DNA from 2 places in the Arthrobacter sp. TJ-270 genome. Region 2 is predicted to be linked to the other one. Evidence: predicted binding sites of a transcription regulator. Region 2 holds the regulator's gene; the other holds the start of a gene.

Region 1 (7,550 bases), on a different contig from region 2:
CCGTTTGCTGGAAACGTCCACGTCAGCGGTGTTCTCCCGGATCTTGTCGAAGACCACGACCGTGTCATACAGCGCATAGCTCAGGATCGTGAGGAAACCGATGACCGCCGATGGCGTAACTTCGAAGTCGCTGAGCGAATAGATTCCGGCGGAGGTGATCATGACCACCACGAGCGCCGCCATCGCAGCGACCGACATCTTCCACGTGCGGAAGTAGATCGCCATCAGCGCGGCGGCGAGGGCCACGAACACAATCAGGCCAATGATCGCCTGGCGGCTGACGTCCTCACCCCAGGTCGGTCCCACGAAGTTGGAGGTTACATCTTCCTCAGTGACGTCGTAGGCGCCGATCAGCGCGTCGCGGACGCTCAGGGTCTGGTCATCGCTCAGGCGCTCTGTCTGGATGCGCATGGTTTCCGGCGCAATATTTGTCACGCGCGGAACAGCATCTGGCACAACATCGGTGACGGCCTGTTCGCCCGCTGCAATGCTCGTGTCCTGCACGTTGGACACGGTGAACTCGGAACCACCCCGGAAGTCGATGCCCAGGTTGAACCCGCCCTTGATGACCGGGATGAGAAGCGACAGCAGAATAGCGACGCCAGCGATCGCAAACCACAGGTTCCGCTTCCCCACAAAGGGGTAGGACCGTTTGCCGGTGTACAGTTCATTTCCGAATTCGGCGAAGCTGAAACGGCTCATCGGTTTTCCCCTTTCTCGGATCCGCGTGCTTGCGCAGCGACGGTCTTTTGTTCTTCAGCAGCTTTCCGCTGTTCCGCCAGGCGCCGCTCGGCGATGGTCATCCGCCGTTCGGCCTCTCCTGCAGAGGCCTTGTTCCGGCCGCGCAGTTCCACCGCCACGGGACGCTCGGCAGGCTTGTGCCGCACGCGCCCGGCACCGCGGTAGAACGGCATTGCGCCAAGGCGCGTCGGATCCATTCCCGACCAGCGGTGGCCTTCCCCGAAGAACCGCGTCATGGCGAGCAGACGCATTACCGGGTGGGTGAACATGAACACGACGACGAGGTCGGCGATAGCTGTCAGGCCGAGGGTGAAGGCAAAACCGCGCACGTTACCGACGGCCACGAAGTACAGCACGACGGCGGCAAGCAGGTTCATTGCCTTGGACGCGAGCACGGTTCGCTTGGCTCGCCGCCAGCCGTTCTCCACAGCCGACACCAGACCGCGGCCGTCGCGGAGCTCATCACGGATGCGTTCGAAGTAGACGATGAACGAGTCTGCCGTCTGTCCGATCGCCACGATGAGGCCGGCCACACCGGCGAGGGACAGCCGGTAGTTCTCGGTCCATCCGAGGATACAAATCGCGAGATAGGTGAGTGCGCCGGCGACAACGAGTGAGGCGATTGTCACCAGGCCAAGCATCCGGTACTGGAACAGCGAGTACGCCGCTACGAGAACAAGACCGATGATGCCGGCAATGAGCCCGAGCCGCAGCTGGTCAGCACCGAGCGTTGCGGAGATCTGCTGCTCGCTTTGAATTTCGAAGCTGATCGGCAGCGCACCGTACTTGAGCTGCTCCGCCAGTGCTGCAGCCGATTCCTCGGTGAAGCTGCCGCTGATCTGCGGTCGGCCGTCGGGGATCACAGCGTTGGTGGTGGGAGCGGAGACGATCACGCCGTCGAGCACGATGGCGAACTGGTTCCTCGGGTCTCCCGAGCCGATGGCGAACAGCCGTTCGGTGACCTCACGGAAGGTCTGAGTTGCCTCATCGTTGAAGTCGATGTTGACAACCCACTCATTCAGGGTCTGGCCCTGCGCACTGCGGGCCATACCGTAATCAGCAGACTCAATCTCGGTGCCACGAACCTCAACCGGTCCAAGGATGTACTTGCCCTGGGTATCCGGTTCACAGGCGACCATGGGCTGATCAGCCGGAGCCGGCTCCACTGCAGGCTGCAGGGCCTCTGGACTGGTGCAGTCAGTGGATTCGAATTCCTGCAGGACTTCGGGCGTGATCCAGTTCGGGTCGCTGGCGTTCGTGGGCTCCGCAGTCGGTGTCGGCAGCTGATCTTCCGGTGTCGGCGTTTCAGCCGCCGGAGCCAGCCCGGGTCCACCGAGCAGTACAGGCCGGAACTCCATCTGGGCGGACGCCTGGATCAGTTCACGTGTCTCCGGTTCAGGTATGCCCGGCAGCGCGACGATCACATTTCGTCCGGACTGGGTGCTGATCTCTGCCTCAGCCACACCGCTGCCGTCGACACGCTGGCGGATGATTTCAACCGCCTGGTCCAACTGCTCGGGCGTGATCTCGTCACTGCCTCCCTGAACCTGCGGCGAAAGAATCATCTGCGTACCGCCCTCGAGGTCGAGGGCAAGCTTTGGTGTCCAGCTGGCGTTGCTCCACAGCGAGCCGCCGCCGAGCAGCAGCGCAAGGAGTGCGAAGACTACGCCGAGCCACACGAGAGTGCGTTTGGCGGCGGAGCCTGGGCCTGTTCGTGCCATGGTGCGTGAATCCTTAGGTGTTGGAACTCGAGACTTGACTTCGGCCATCGGGGCGGCCGAATCAGGATTACTGGTCTTTGTCGTTTCGGTTGCGGGGGTTCTCCCGATTCAACCGCTCAACTGTTTCCTCTGGAGTCTCCTCGCGAAGGGGACGGTCCGCGTCCGTGTCCGCGGTGGTCAGAGACGACGCGTCATCGGGAACCGTGTGCTCTTCCTCAACCACAGGCTCCGGAGTAACGACCTTGCTCAGCGTTTGGGTGTGAACGGTGGCGGTAACACCGGGCGAGATCTCAATGAGTGCCTTGTTGTTGTCATCATCGAGCGAGACGATGGTGCCGAACAGCCCGAAGTTGGTCATGACCTCGGTACCCGGAAGCATCTGGGTACGCTGCGCGGCGACCTCCTGCTTCATCTTCCGCTGCTTGCGGAACATGGTGAAGATCAGGAAGGCGAGGGCCAGCGGAAGGAGCAGGCTGAAGATATCAAACCCGCCACCCGTTGTCTGAGTGGTCTGGGCAACTACATTTGCGAGCACAGAAAAAATCCGTTTCTATATTTGGTCAGCGCAGCCGGACGCCATGCATGCGAACCGACACTGAGTTCCGCGGCCACGCACGGTCTGCGGGAGTACTGCTTTCAGGTATCGACTCCGCGGCCCCTGTTTTCGCAAAGACGAAAACGGAGCAGGGAACCTTCAACAGCGACTCCGTAGCATTTGACCGCGCGGTGTGCCACACGTCATATCAGTCTACGGTGAACACGGAGCAAGTTACGCACTAGCCCTCGTTGCGGCTCCACCCCGTCTCAGCACCCATCCCGCTTTCGATCTCCGGAACGGAATCCTCCTGGTACACGGAGAACAGGTCCTCCGGCATGGCAGCGGCCACTGTGGGAGGCATGGCGAGCCCGAGGTGCTCCCACGCAGCCGCGGTGGCGATGCGTCCGCGGGGGGTCCGCCCAAGCATTCCTTCCCGGACGAGATACGGCTCAGCGACCGTCTCAACCGTCTCGGGTTCCTCCCCCACCGCTATGGCGAGGGTGGACAGGCCAACCGGCCCGCCGTTGAACTTTGTCACCAATGCGGTCAGGACAGCCCGGTCCAGACGGTCAAGCCCTTTGGCGTCCACCTCGTACATGTCCAGCGCGGCACCGGCGCACCTGGCATCGATGACATCCACGTTGTTCACCAGAGCCCAGTCGCGCACCCGGCGCAACAGCCTGTTCGCGATTCTGGGTGTGCCCCGCGACCGCCCGGCCACCTCGGCAAAGGCCGCGGAGTTGACCCTCATGTCCATCATCATTGCCGAGCGCCGGAGTACGAGTTCAAGTTCGGCCGTGGAGTAAAACTCCAGATGCCCTGTAAAGCCGAAGCGGTCACGCAGGGGTCCAGGCAACAATCCGGCCCGCGTAGTCGCCCCGACAAGGGTGAACGGTGGAAGGTCCAGCGGAATCGCCGTGGCACCCGGTCCCTTGCCGACGATAATGTCCACCCGGAAGTCTTCCATGGCCATGTAGAGCATTTCCTCGGCTGGGCGGGACATACGGTGGATCTCGTCGAGGAACAGCACTTCACCTTCGGTGAGCGAGGAAAGAATAGCCGCGAGGTCGCCGGCGTGCTGAATGGCGGGGCCGGAACTGATGCGCAGCGGTGCGTTCATTTCGGCCGCGATGATCATTGCGAGGGTGGTCTTGCCAAGCCCCGGAGGCCCGGAGAGCAACACATGATCAGCGCTCCGGCCGCGCATACGCGATGCTTCAAGAACCAGTGACAGCTGGCGGCGCACTCTGGTCTGACCGACGAAGTCGTCCAGGTTCTTGGGGCGGAGGGCTGCCTCGACCGCGCGGTCCTCGGGGTCAACCGAGGGAGAAACAAGGGGCTGTTCCTGATCTTCCGCCATCAGTTCACCGAGGCCCGTGCCGAGCTGCGCGCCCCGTCCTGGCCAAGCCTACGCAGGGTGAGTTTGAGGATGGAACCGACATCACCGGTTGCTGCAATCTCCGGCGATTCCTTCACCGCCGAGTCGATGGCTGAGCCGGCGTCCTTCTCCGACCAGCCCAGGCCCATCATGGCGGCGAGGACCTGGGACTGCCAGGCGCCCGCTGCTGTGGTCGGGGAGTCCGTCTCGAGCGGAACGAGCTTGTCGGCGAGTTCAAGCACGATGCGCCGGGCGCCCTTGGGTCCGATTCCGGGTACCTTGCTGAACGCCTTGTCATCCCCCGAGGACGCGGCCGTCCGGATGGCGGCCGGGGGGTGAACCGCGAGGACCGCAAGCGCCAGCCTGGGGCCCACTCCACTGACTCCGAGCAGGGTTTCGAAGACCTCCCGCTCCTCCGGATCAGTGAATCCAAAGAGGGTCATGGAGTCCTCGCGGACGATCATCGAGGTGAAGACCCTAGCCTGGCTGCCCAGACGGAGGGTGGAGAGGGTCTGGGGAGTTGCCTGTACCTGCATTCCGAACCCGTTGACGTCGAGAACGGCCGAGTGCAGGCCTACATGGCTTACTGTCCCGGTCAGAGAGCTGATCATGTGTGCGGCTCCAGGAGCTGAGGATGGAAAGGAATATCACCGAACATATCTACGAATCAGCGTACGGGCAGGGACCGACTATTTCGTTTCCGCCACACCGGGACCAGCCATCGGTGCCTGATCCGCAGGCGGCAGCTCAGCGCCGTCGTCGCGCTTTGGCTTCAGCCTCTGCCCACAGCCGTTGGGCTGCGGTCTGTCCGGAACCGCCCTGCGTCCTTACGGAAGCGGATGACCCCGTGCGCCAGGCGTGCGTGATGGCAAGCGCAAGAGCGTCGGCAGCATCCGCCGGCGTGGGCGCGGAGGCGAGCCGCAGAATCTTCGTAACCATCTTGGTGACCGCCGCCTTATCGGACTGACCGTTGCCGGTCACGGCGGCCTTCACCTCAGTCGGCGTATGGAGGGCAACCGGAATCCCCCGGCGCGCAGCAGCCGCAATCACCACCCCGGAAGCCTGGGCGGTTCCCATCACGGTGCTCACGTTGAGCTGGCTGAAGACGCGTTCGACGGCGAGAACGTCCGGTGCGTGCGTGTCGAGCCAGATGTCCACCGACTCCGCAATCATCAACAGCCGGCGGTCGAGAGTGTGGTCCGAGGGAGTGCCGACCACCCCGACCGCCACAAGCGTGGCGCGACGGTTCGGCTCGACATCGACCACAGCGAGCCCGCAGCGGGTGAGCCCGGGGTCAACCCCCATGACGCGCAGCGTCACCGGTGTTGACCCGGGCGCGCGGCGACAGAACTAATCGTCGCTCTCCAGCTCGGCCATGACGTCCTCGCTCAGGTCTGCGTTCGAATACACGTTCTGGACGTCGTCAAGCTCTTCGAGCGCGTCCACCAGCTTGAGGAACTTGCGTGCCGCGTCTGCGTCAAGTTCCACCTGCATTGACGGGACAAATTCAATCTCATCGGTCTCGTACTCGATGCCGGCCCCTTCGAGCCCCGCGACGACCGCGCGCAGGTCAGTCGGTTCGGAATGAACATCGAACGAGTCGCCGGATTCCTTGACTTCCTCGGCACCGGCGTCGAGGACGGCCATCAGGACATCGTCTTCCGAGAGGTCATTCTTCGGCAGCGAGACAACGCCCTTGCGTGCGAACAGGTACGCAACGGAGCCGGGATCTGCAACCGTACCCCCGTTGCGGGTGATGGCGACGCGGACCTCTGACGCTGCACGGTTCTTGTTGTCCGTCAGGCACTCGATGAGCAGAGCGGATCCCTGCGGTCCGCGCGCTTCATAGATGATCTCGGAGTAGTCGACGACCTCGCCGGTCAGGCCTGCGCCGCGCTTGATCGCACGGTCGATGTTGTCGTTGGGCACAGAGGTCTTCTTGGCCTTCTGTACGGCAAGTTCCAGCGCGGGGTTACCGGACATATCCGCACCGCCGGCGCGGGCAGCAACCTCAATGTTCTTGATCAGCTTGGCGAAGGACTTTGCGCGCTTGGCGTCAATCACGGCCTTCTTGTGTTTGGTGGTAGCCCATTTAGAGTGCCCCGACATGCTCTGCCCTTCTTTTGGCGATCATCGATAGGAAAAGCTCGTGGATGCGGTGCTCACCGGTGACCTCCGGATGGAAGCTGGTGGCGAGCAGGTTTCCCGAGCGGACTGCGACAATTCTAGCGACCGGCCGCGCTTCATCCTTGTCGGCGTCGCGGCCGGCTCCGTGTTCTGCGGGCGGCGTATCCGGTGCGTCGACCTGTGCAAGGATCTTGACCGATTCCCCGACCTTCTCCACCCACGGTGCACGGATGAACACGGCGTGGACGTCAGCGCCGTCGCCTGGCAGCTCATCGAACGGCAGGTCCGTCTCGAAGGACTCGCGCTGCCGGCCGAAAGCATTGCGGCGGACTACAATATCCAGCCCGCCGAGCGTCTGCTGCGGGTTGCCCTTCAGATCCAGCGAGGGATCGGCGATCGTGTCCGCCAACATGATCATCCCCGCACAGGACCCGTAAACCGGGAATCCGTCCCGGATGCGCCGGCGCAGAGGTTCGGCGAGGTCGAAGGCGCGGGTGAGCTTGTCCATGGTGGTGGATTCACCGCCGGGGATGATGAGGCCCTCGGCCTGCTCCAGTTCGCTGGCACGACGGACCGGAAAGGCTTCTCCGCCCAGGGATTCGATCACCCGGATATGCTCGCGTACATCACCCTGCACGGCGAGAACGCCGACGCGCAGGGCGGAGCCTTCGGAAGGAATGGTGGAAGTCACCACTCCATTCTAGTTTGGCGCGGGGCGGTCCCTGCGAATCGGCCTTCATTGCCAATGCCTCGGCCACAGACGTCATGCCTGTGCGCCGTTCAAAGCACGATAAGTTAGAGACCATGTCTGGTCTGTCTAGCTTGAGCGTGCCCCTGGGCAAAACAGTTCGGGCACTTTCGCGTCTGCGCGGCGGTGGTTCGGCATTCCCGGGTCTGGTGGTTGAACGCATCGACCCCGGATTCATGGCGCGGGCCCTACGGAACCTGCCCAAGGGTGTGATTGTCGTCAGCGGGACCAACGGGAAGACCACTACCACCAAAATGGTGGTGGAACTCCTTGAGGGCCAGGGCTTGGAGGTCTTCA
Region 2 (7,550 bases):
CAGCACCTCGCCGAACGTGATTGCCACGTCCTCGACAGTGTGATGTACGTCGATGTGCGTATCACCGGTTGCCCTGACCGTGAGGTCGATCAGCGAGTGCTTCGCCAGAGCGGTCAACATGTGGTCGTAGAACGGCACAGAGGTGCTGATTTCAGAGCGGCCGGTGCCGTCGAGATCGAGTTCGACGAACACCGATGATTCGCTCGTGGTCCGCTCGCGTCGGGCAGCGCGTTGGACGGTAGCTTCCGCGGTCATGGGTTGTCCTTACGGTTGTAACGGCAACAGACGGGCAGTCGGCCCGTACGTGCATCCCCGTCTAGTTTAGGAGACGCTGGGCCGGATCAAAGATTCGAGGGTGTCAAGGAAGATGGTGGTCTCCTCCTGTGTACCGGCAGTAACCCGCAAGTGGTGCGGTATGCCGACGTCACGAATGAGGACTCCGGCATCAAGGAGGCCCTGCCACACTGCGCGCGGATCCTCGATGCCTCCAAACAGCACGAAATTGGAGTCCGACGGGGCAACAGGTAGACCCATGGCGGTAAGGCCGGACACAATGCGGTCCCTCTGCCGCTTGATCTCATCGACGTTGGCGAGCAGCTTCCCGGAGTGCGTCAGCGCCGCCACCGCCGTCGCTTGGGTGATCGCCGAGAGGTGGTACGGGAGGCGTACGAGCCGGAGGGCATCCGCGATTTCCGGCGCCGCGGCCAGGTATCCGAGGCGCGCTCCAGCGAGAGCGAACGCTTTGCTCATGGTGCGCGAGACGACAAGCCGTTCCCTCCCGGGCAGCAGATCGAGTGCACTGGGTGTGCCTGTGTGGGCGAACTCCGCGTACGCCTCATCCACAATAATGATCGCCTGGGCTGCTTCGCCTGCATCGTAGACCTCGGAGACAACGTCCAGGGAGAGGGCGGTGCCGGTCGGATTGTTGGGGCTGCACAGGAACACAATGTTCGCTCCTGTTGAAGCCACCTGCTCAGCGGTCGAGCGAACATCCTGGTCAAAGTTGTCCTGCCTCGTGCCTGCCAGGTACTCAGTCCCCGTAGACCCGGCCAGCAAGGGGTACATGGAGTAGGTGGGAGGGAAACCAAGAGCAGTTCGACCGGGGCCGCCGAAAGCAAGCAGGATGTGCTGGAGAACCTCGTTCGATCCGTTCGCTGCCCAGATATTGTCTGCGGTGAGGCCGTGCCCCAGATAGCTGGCGAGGTGCTCTCGGAGAAGCGTGAACTCGCGGTCGGGGTAGCGGTTGAGCCCTGCTACGGCTTCCTGCACCGCCTCAACGATCGCGCTCCGAACGTCCTCCGGGACCCCATGGGTATTCTCGTTGACGTTCAACAGGATGGGTACGTCTATCTGCGGAGCGCCGTACGGCTGGAGTCCGCGTAGGTTCTCTCGAATCGGCAGACGGCTGAGGCGTTCAAGCTGGTCGGTCACTACCAGAGTTTAAGGCCGTCGGATCCGCATTGAAGAATCCGTCGCGGGAGTGGAGCACTATTACGCAGTTCCGCACAAGCCTTTCACTCGTCATAGTCAAGATCTTCACCGGCTTCCGACAGGGATGTGGAGGGACTGGCCAGCCTGCACGGTGGAGGAGGCCAGAGCGTTCAGTTCGACGATCTCCTCGACTACAGCACGCGGATCCCGGTCAGGTGCATACTCTGCGGCGAGTGCCCATAGGGTCTCACCCGATGTCACATTGACGCGCACGGTGTTGGTGACTTCGCCCGCGCCTCCCGCGGCCTGTGCCTGCGAGGTGAAGAACGAACTGATGATGAGCAGCGCTGCGGCGAGAAGTGCGAGGGGTAGAGCGATCAGAACGATCCACCCGCGGCGCGTGAGATGCAGGCCGGATGGTGCGCCGTTTCCGCGGTTCGAACGCATTTCCAGCCGGAATGCTGGAACTGATCCTGCGATATGGAGCGTCGACATGGCGTCCACCTTTCTCGTTGTTTGGATGTCCCAACAGCTTTTTTCGAAGCTGTGTTCTATTCCTATCTGTTTATTCTTAGCATCTGTGCACTAATATTGTCGAGACTCGCTCGAACAAATGTTTGAAAAGGCGCGCCCCGTCCCATAGCGTTGCTGGCAAGGGTGACGGTCCGGCCGCTTCGAAAACCAGCTCATCACCCACCACTGACAAAACAGGTTGGCGAGCCGGCAGTCCGGGTCCAGCCAGAGGAAAGGGATGCATTCTCGTGGCAGATCTCAGTGCGGCGGAGGACATGACAGAGGTGTCTGATCCAGACGCCAAGCGCGGACGCGGGCGTCCGCGGGGCCGTGCCACACCAAAGGGAATGACACCCCGGCAGAAAAAGATTCTCGAGACCATTCAGCGGAGCGTCGCAGCGCACGGTTACCCGCCGTCCATGCGCGAAATCGGGGACATCGTCGGGCTTGCCAGCCTCTCAAGCGTCACGCACCAGCTCTCCCAGTTGGAGCGCATGGGCTACATCCGTCGCGACCCCAAGCGCCCCCGTGCCATGGAGATCCTGCTTCCCCTCACCCTCGGAGACGATGTACCGCGCATCCTGCCTTCCTCCGCTGAGGAAGAGGAACCAGCGCCGGTTTCGGCCGTTGACGCCGCCATGGTTCCGCTGGTCGGACGCATTGCCGCCGGCGGTCCTATCCTGGCGGACCAGCTGGTTGAAGACGTCATGCCGCTTCCCCGTCAGCTCGTCGGCCACGGAGAGCTTTTCATGCTGCGGGTGTCCGGCGACTCCATGATCGACGCCGCGATCTGTGACGGTGACTGGGTAGTGGTCCGCCGTCAGAGCAACGCGGAAAACGGAGACGTGGTGGCAGCGCTTCTGGATGATGAGGCCACTGTGAAGACGTTCCGGCAGCGGGATGGCCACACGTGGCTCCTACCGCAGAACACCAATTACGAGCCGATCCTCGGCGACCATGCCACCATCATGGGCAGAGTCGTTTCGGTGATGCGCGCCCTCTGACCGGCTCGCGAGCTAGACCGGTTGGGTAGCAGCAAGCCGGGAGAGAATCGCCAGCGCCGTCGCCCTGTCTGTCGTGGGCCAGAAAGGCGGGAGCGCGGCCCTGAGGAAGCCGCCGTAGCCGGCGGTTGCCAGGCGCGAGTCCAGTACGGCCACCATTCCCCTATCGTCCTGGGCGCGGATGAGCCGGCCCGCTCCCTGGGCAAGGCGGACCGCCGCATGGGTGGCGGAGACATGCATGAAGCCGTTCCCGCCAGCCTTCGCCACAGCACGGGTTCGCGCCGTCATGAGCGGATCATCGGGCCTTGGAAAAGGTATGCGGTCGATGGTGACCAGACGGCAGGAGGTTCCCGGCACATCGACGCCCTGCCATAGCGTCATCGTGCCGAAGAGACAGGTGTCGGGTTCCTCCGCGAACTGCTTCACCAGCGCGGACATTGAGGATTCGCCCTGGCAGAGGATTTCGACGTCGACCCTCTCCCGAAGCGCCTCAGCAGCATCTTCTGCTGCGCGCCTCGACGAGAACAGTCCGAGCGCCCCCCCGCGGGACGCCTTGATCAGCGCTTCGAGCTCGTCCAGCTGCTCCTCGGAGGTTCCGCGTCCTGGCTTGGGCAAGTCCTTGGCGACGTACAGAACGCCCTGCCGGGGATAGTCGAAAGGACTTCCGACGTCGACCCCGGTCCATGAAGGGGCGCCCTCGCCGGTGAGTCCCAGGGAGCCCGCGACCGGCCCGAACTCGGAACCGATCGCGAGTGTCGCTGACGTGAGCACGACGGTGTGATCCTCGAACAGGCCCCGCCTGAGACGCCCCGCAACGGAAAGTGGCGCGATGCTGATGGTAGCGGGTGAGGAATCGTCTGCTGCGGAGTATCCGGAGCCGGGGGTGAACGTGCTCGGACGGCTGGCCCACAGCACCTCTCCGGCGCCACCGGCTGCAACCATTCGCTCTGATAATTCGAGCAGCATCAGCAGACGCGAACGGGCCATCTGCCGACCGCCGTCCGCCGATTGCGCGGACCCGTCGGAGCTCGACTCGGATAGAGCCAGCCTGCAGGCTTCACGTAGTTGGACGAGCGCGAGTTCCTGCTGCTCGTCGAGCCCCCCGGCCATCAAACCGGTGGGTTGAGCGTCGAACGCGCTCTCGAAGGCGCTTTGCGCGGCATGCAGTATGTCAGCGTTCGTGCCCAGATGGCGCCGCGCCGCGGAGGCTGCCGCTCCGATCAGCGCTCCCGAGAGTTGGCCGGACACCGCTGAGGTTACGCGGTCGTGCAGCTCGTGTGCCTCATCGATGACCACCACGTCGTGCTCTGGGAGCACCGCGAGCCCCTCGAACGCGTTGATTGCCAGCAGGGCATGATTGGTGATCACGATGTCCGCCTGCCCGGCTTTCTCCCGTGCCCGCTCGCTGAAGCATTCATCGGCAACGGGACACTTCTGGGCGCCGAGGCATTCCATCGAGGAGACGGAGACCTGCCGCCAGGCACGGTCACTGACTCCGGGGAGGAGTTCATCGCGATCACCGGTTTCCGTATCCTCGGCCCAGTCCCGCAACCGGACGATCTCCCGGCCAAGCGGGGTGGACGGTCCAGCTGCGGGGTGCGGTGACGCGGTGTCGCCGTCAAGAGAAAACAGCGCTCCTGAATCATCTTCCTCAGGGAACCCGCCGTCAGTCTTGTGCCGGCATACGTAGTTACTCCGCCCCTTGAGTAACGCAACGTTCACGGTCCGCGGGAGTGAGCCGTGCAGGGTGTCGAGGAGTCTCGGCAGATCGCGGTTAACGATCTGCGCCTGCAGTGCCAGGGTGGCGGTCGAAACGATGGAGGTCGTGTCGCTTTTCACCGCATGCGCAATCAAGGGAAGCAGGTATGCCAGCGACTTCCCGGTACCGGTGCCGGCCTGCACCAGCAGATGGGTGCCGGTGTCGATCGCTTCCTCCACCTGGCGCACCATCTCATGCTGTCCGCTGCGCTGCTGACCGCCCATCGCTTCCACGACATGGTCAAGCAGTTGAAGGGGACTTACGTTCCCTTCAGCCATGCCTGACGAATGGCTCCAGTTCCGCGGCCAGTCCTTCCCGGACCATCACGTCGACCTGTGTACCGTCTTCGACGTGCTCAAGGCGGAGGATCTCCGCATCCGGCTGGTGCAGACGGCTGACGACATCGCCCCGCTGGTAGGGCACGAGCAGGGTTAGTTTGACGCTGGGCCGCGGGATGGCCTGACTGATCAGTTCGAGGAGCTCTGCGATCCCCTGGCCGGTGCGGGCTGAAACGATCGCGTGGCGGGGTTCCCTCTGGCGGAGCCGTTCGAGCACGAAGGGATCAGCCGCATCCGCCTTGTTCAGGACCACAATTTCCGGCACCTTGCGCGCGTCGACCTCTGTGAGCACTTCGCGTACCGCGGCGATCTGCCCCTCGGGATCAGGGTGCGAGGCATCCACGACATGCAGGATCAGGTCAGCGTCCGCGACTTCCTCAAGCGTTGATCGGAACGCCTCGACCAGCTGTGTGGGAAGGGAACGCACAAACCCGACGGTGTCCGCGAGTGTGAACTCAAGCCCGTCAGGAGTCTGCGCACGCCGAATCGTGGGATCCAGCGTGGCAAAGAGCGCGTTCTCAACCAGGACGCCTGCGTCGGTCAGCCGGTTGAGCAGAGACGATTTTCCGGCGTTGGTGTACCCGGCAATAGCAACTGATGGAACTTCGTGACGACGCCGGTTTGCCCGCTTGGTCTCACGGGCAGGCTTCATTCCGGCGATCTCACGGCGGAGCTTGGCCATACGGGTGCGGATCTTCCGCCTGTCGAGCTCGATCTTGGTTTCACCGGGCCCACGGGAACCCATGCCTGCACCCGCACCGCCGACCTGGCCACCGGCTTGGCGGGACATCGAGTCACCCCAACCGCGAAGGCGAGGGAGCAGGTACTCGAGCTGCGCGAGCTCGACCTGTGCCTTGCCCTCGCGCGACTTGGCGTGCTGGGCGAAGATGTCAAGGATAAGCGCCGTCCGGTCGATGACCTTGACCTTGACGATGTCTTCGAGTCCGCGGCGCTGCGACGGAGCGAGCTCACTGTCGACGACCACGGTGTCTGCACCGGTTGCCATCACGATGTTCTTCAGTTCCTCGGCCTTGCCCGCTCCAAGGAAGGTTCCAGGATCCGGTTTCAGGCGGCGCTGGATGATCCCGTCCAGCACTTCCGATCCGGCCGTTTCCGCGAGTGCAGCGAGTTCGCGGAGAGAGTTCTCCGCCTCTTCGACTGTGCCTTCGCCCCAAATGCCCGCCAGCACCACGCGTTCAAGGCGCAGCTGCCGGTACTCGACTTCGGTGACATCCTCGAGTTCCGTTGACAGGCCAGCCACACGCCGGAGAGCACGACGCTCCGCGAGGTCCTGCTGTTCGCCGTCGTACTCGGTATGCTCCTCGTCGAGTTCCGAAAGAGCCTGGGCTCGGCCGCTGGGGCCGTTATTGAAACGGCGGGGAACGCCGTTGGACGACGATGCGGGGTCTTTGGCAAGTATCCGGTCAATAACAGCCTGGATCTCATCCGGGCCCATTTCCGGCTCGGGCGTTGCCGACGCTCCGTGATGTGTGGTCATACTCTCCCTTGGTAACTGTCTTTCCATGGTAGTCCGTTGCCCCAACTGCGTGGGCAAGGTTCTCTCAGCGCGAAGACCGGCGCAGAACCGATCGACCGAAGCGGCGTCGTGGGTTGTATGTTGCCGACTCTATGTTCGCGGGCCGCGAGGAGCGCACTAGGCTTGAATACTATGGATTCGCAGCACTACTTCAGCGCCGCCCCTTCGGGACCGGATCGCCGCCGGCCGCTCCGCGTGACCCTTGCGGGCAGTGAGCGGGAGCTGGTGACGTCAGGCGGTATCTTCAACCCGGACGGCGTGGACAAGGGCACTGCGATCCTGCTGTCCGAGGTCCCGCCCCCAACAGGCTCAAACCTGCTCGACCTTGGCTGCGGATGGGGGCCGATCGCCCTGACCATGGCGCTTCAGGCGCCGCAGGCGAACGTCGTCGCAATCGATGTAAATGAGCGTTCGCTGGAACTGACCAAGGAGAACGCACGCCTGCTGGATCTGGCCAACGTCACCGCCGTCCTGCCCGACGACGTCAGTCCGGACATCTCCTTCGACACCATCTGGTCCAACCCGCCGATCCGGATCGGGAAAGACGCTCTCCACGAGCTCCTCCTGCGGTGGCTTCCGCGGTTGGCACCGGGCGGGATCGCTTGGCTGGTGGTGCAGAAAAATCTTGGTGCGGACTCACTGCAGCGGTGGCTTGCTGCCGAACTTCCCGCCGATTACGACGTCCACCGGGCAGCTACGTCGAAGTCCTTCCGCATCCTGCGGGTGGCCCGCAGAACCTAGGCGAAAGTACCGCTGGCTACAAGCACGGCCGGTCCGCTGAGGTGGACGTGCTCGGCTCCCCCTGGACTGATCGAGAAACGGACGCCGACAGTCCCGCCGGGGACTGTGACGCTCCAGACGTCAGGGGCGTCTTCTCCTGCCCAATAGCGCGTGGCGACTGCGGCCGCACAGGCGCCGGTACCGCACGAGAGCGTTTCTCCCACTCCGCGTTCGTGGACGCGCATGCTTAG

What was found. The regulator LexA, encoded in region 2, represses DNA repair genes until DNA is damaged. The targets are predictions, from matches to a motif close to TCGAACANNTGTTCGA.
Region 1: ruvA (Holliday junction branch migration protein RuvA) is a predicted target of LexA. The motif match lies at 5,029-5,044, and genes of this name have one in related genera.

What each region holds. Positions count from the first base shown of each region.
Region 1 is NZ_JBZCNB010000004.1:7,725-15,274, reverse strand. It holds gene secF (protein translocase subunit SecF) at 1-702, opposite strand, end outside; gene secD (protein translocase subunit SecD) at 699-2,462, opposite strand; gene AC4D2M_RS09145 (preprotein translocase subunit YajC) at 2,530-2,997, opposite strand; gene ruvB (Holliday junction branch migration DNA helicase RuvB) at 3,239-4,360, opposite strand; gene ruvA (Holliday junction branch migration protein RuvA) at 4,360-4,989, opposite strand; gene ruvC (crossover junction endodeoxyribonuclease RuvC) at 5,126-5,698, opposite strand; gene AC4D2M_RS09125 (YebC/PmpR family DNA-binding transcriptional regulator) at 5,729-6,487, opposite strand; gene pdxT (pyridoxal 5'-phosphate synthase glutaminase subunit PdxT) at 6,471-7,196, opposite strand; gene AC4D2M_RS09115 (DUF1727 domain-containing protein) at 7,319-7,550, shown strand, end outside.
Region 2 is NZ_JBZCNB010000002.1:493,111-500,660, reverse strand. It holds gene hisB (imidazoleglycerol-phosphate dehydratase HisB) at 1-255, opposite strand, end outside; gene AC4D2M_RS07020 (histidinol-phosphate transaminase) at 322-1,431, opposite strand; gene AC4D2M_RS07015 (LysM peptidoglycan-binding domain-containing protein) at 1,537-1,926, opposite strand; gene lexA (transcriptional repressor LexA) at 2,220-2,948, shown strand; gene AC4D2M_RS07005 (ATP-dependent DNA helicase) at 2,961-4,982, opposite strand; gene hflX (GTPase HflX) at 4,975-6,540, opposite strand; gene AC4D2M_RS06995 (class I SAM-dependent methyltransferase) at 6,712-7,320, shown strand; gene dapF (diaminopimelate epimerase) at 7,317-7,550, opposite strand, start outside.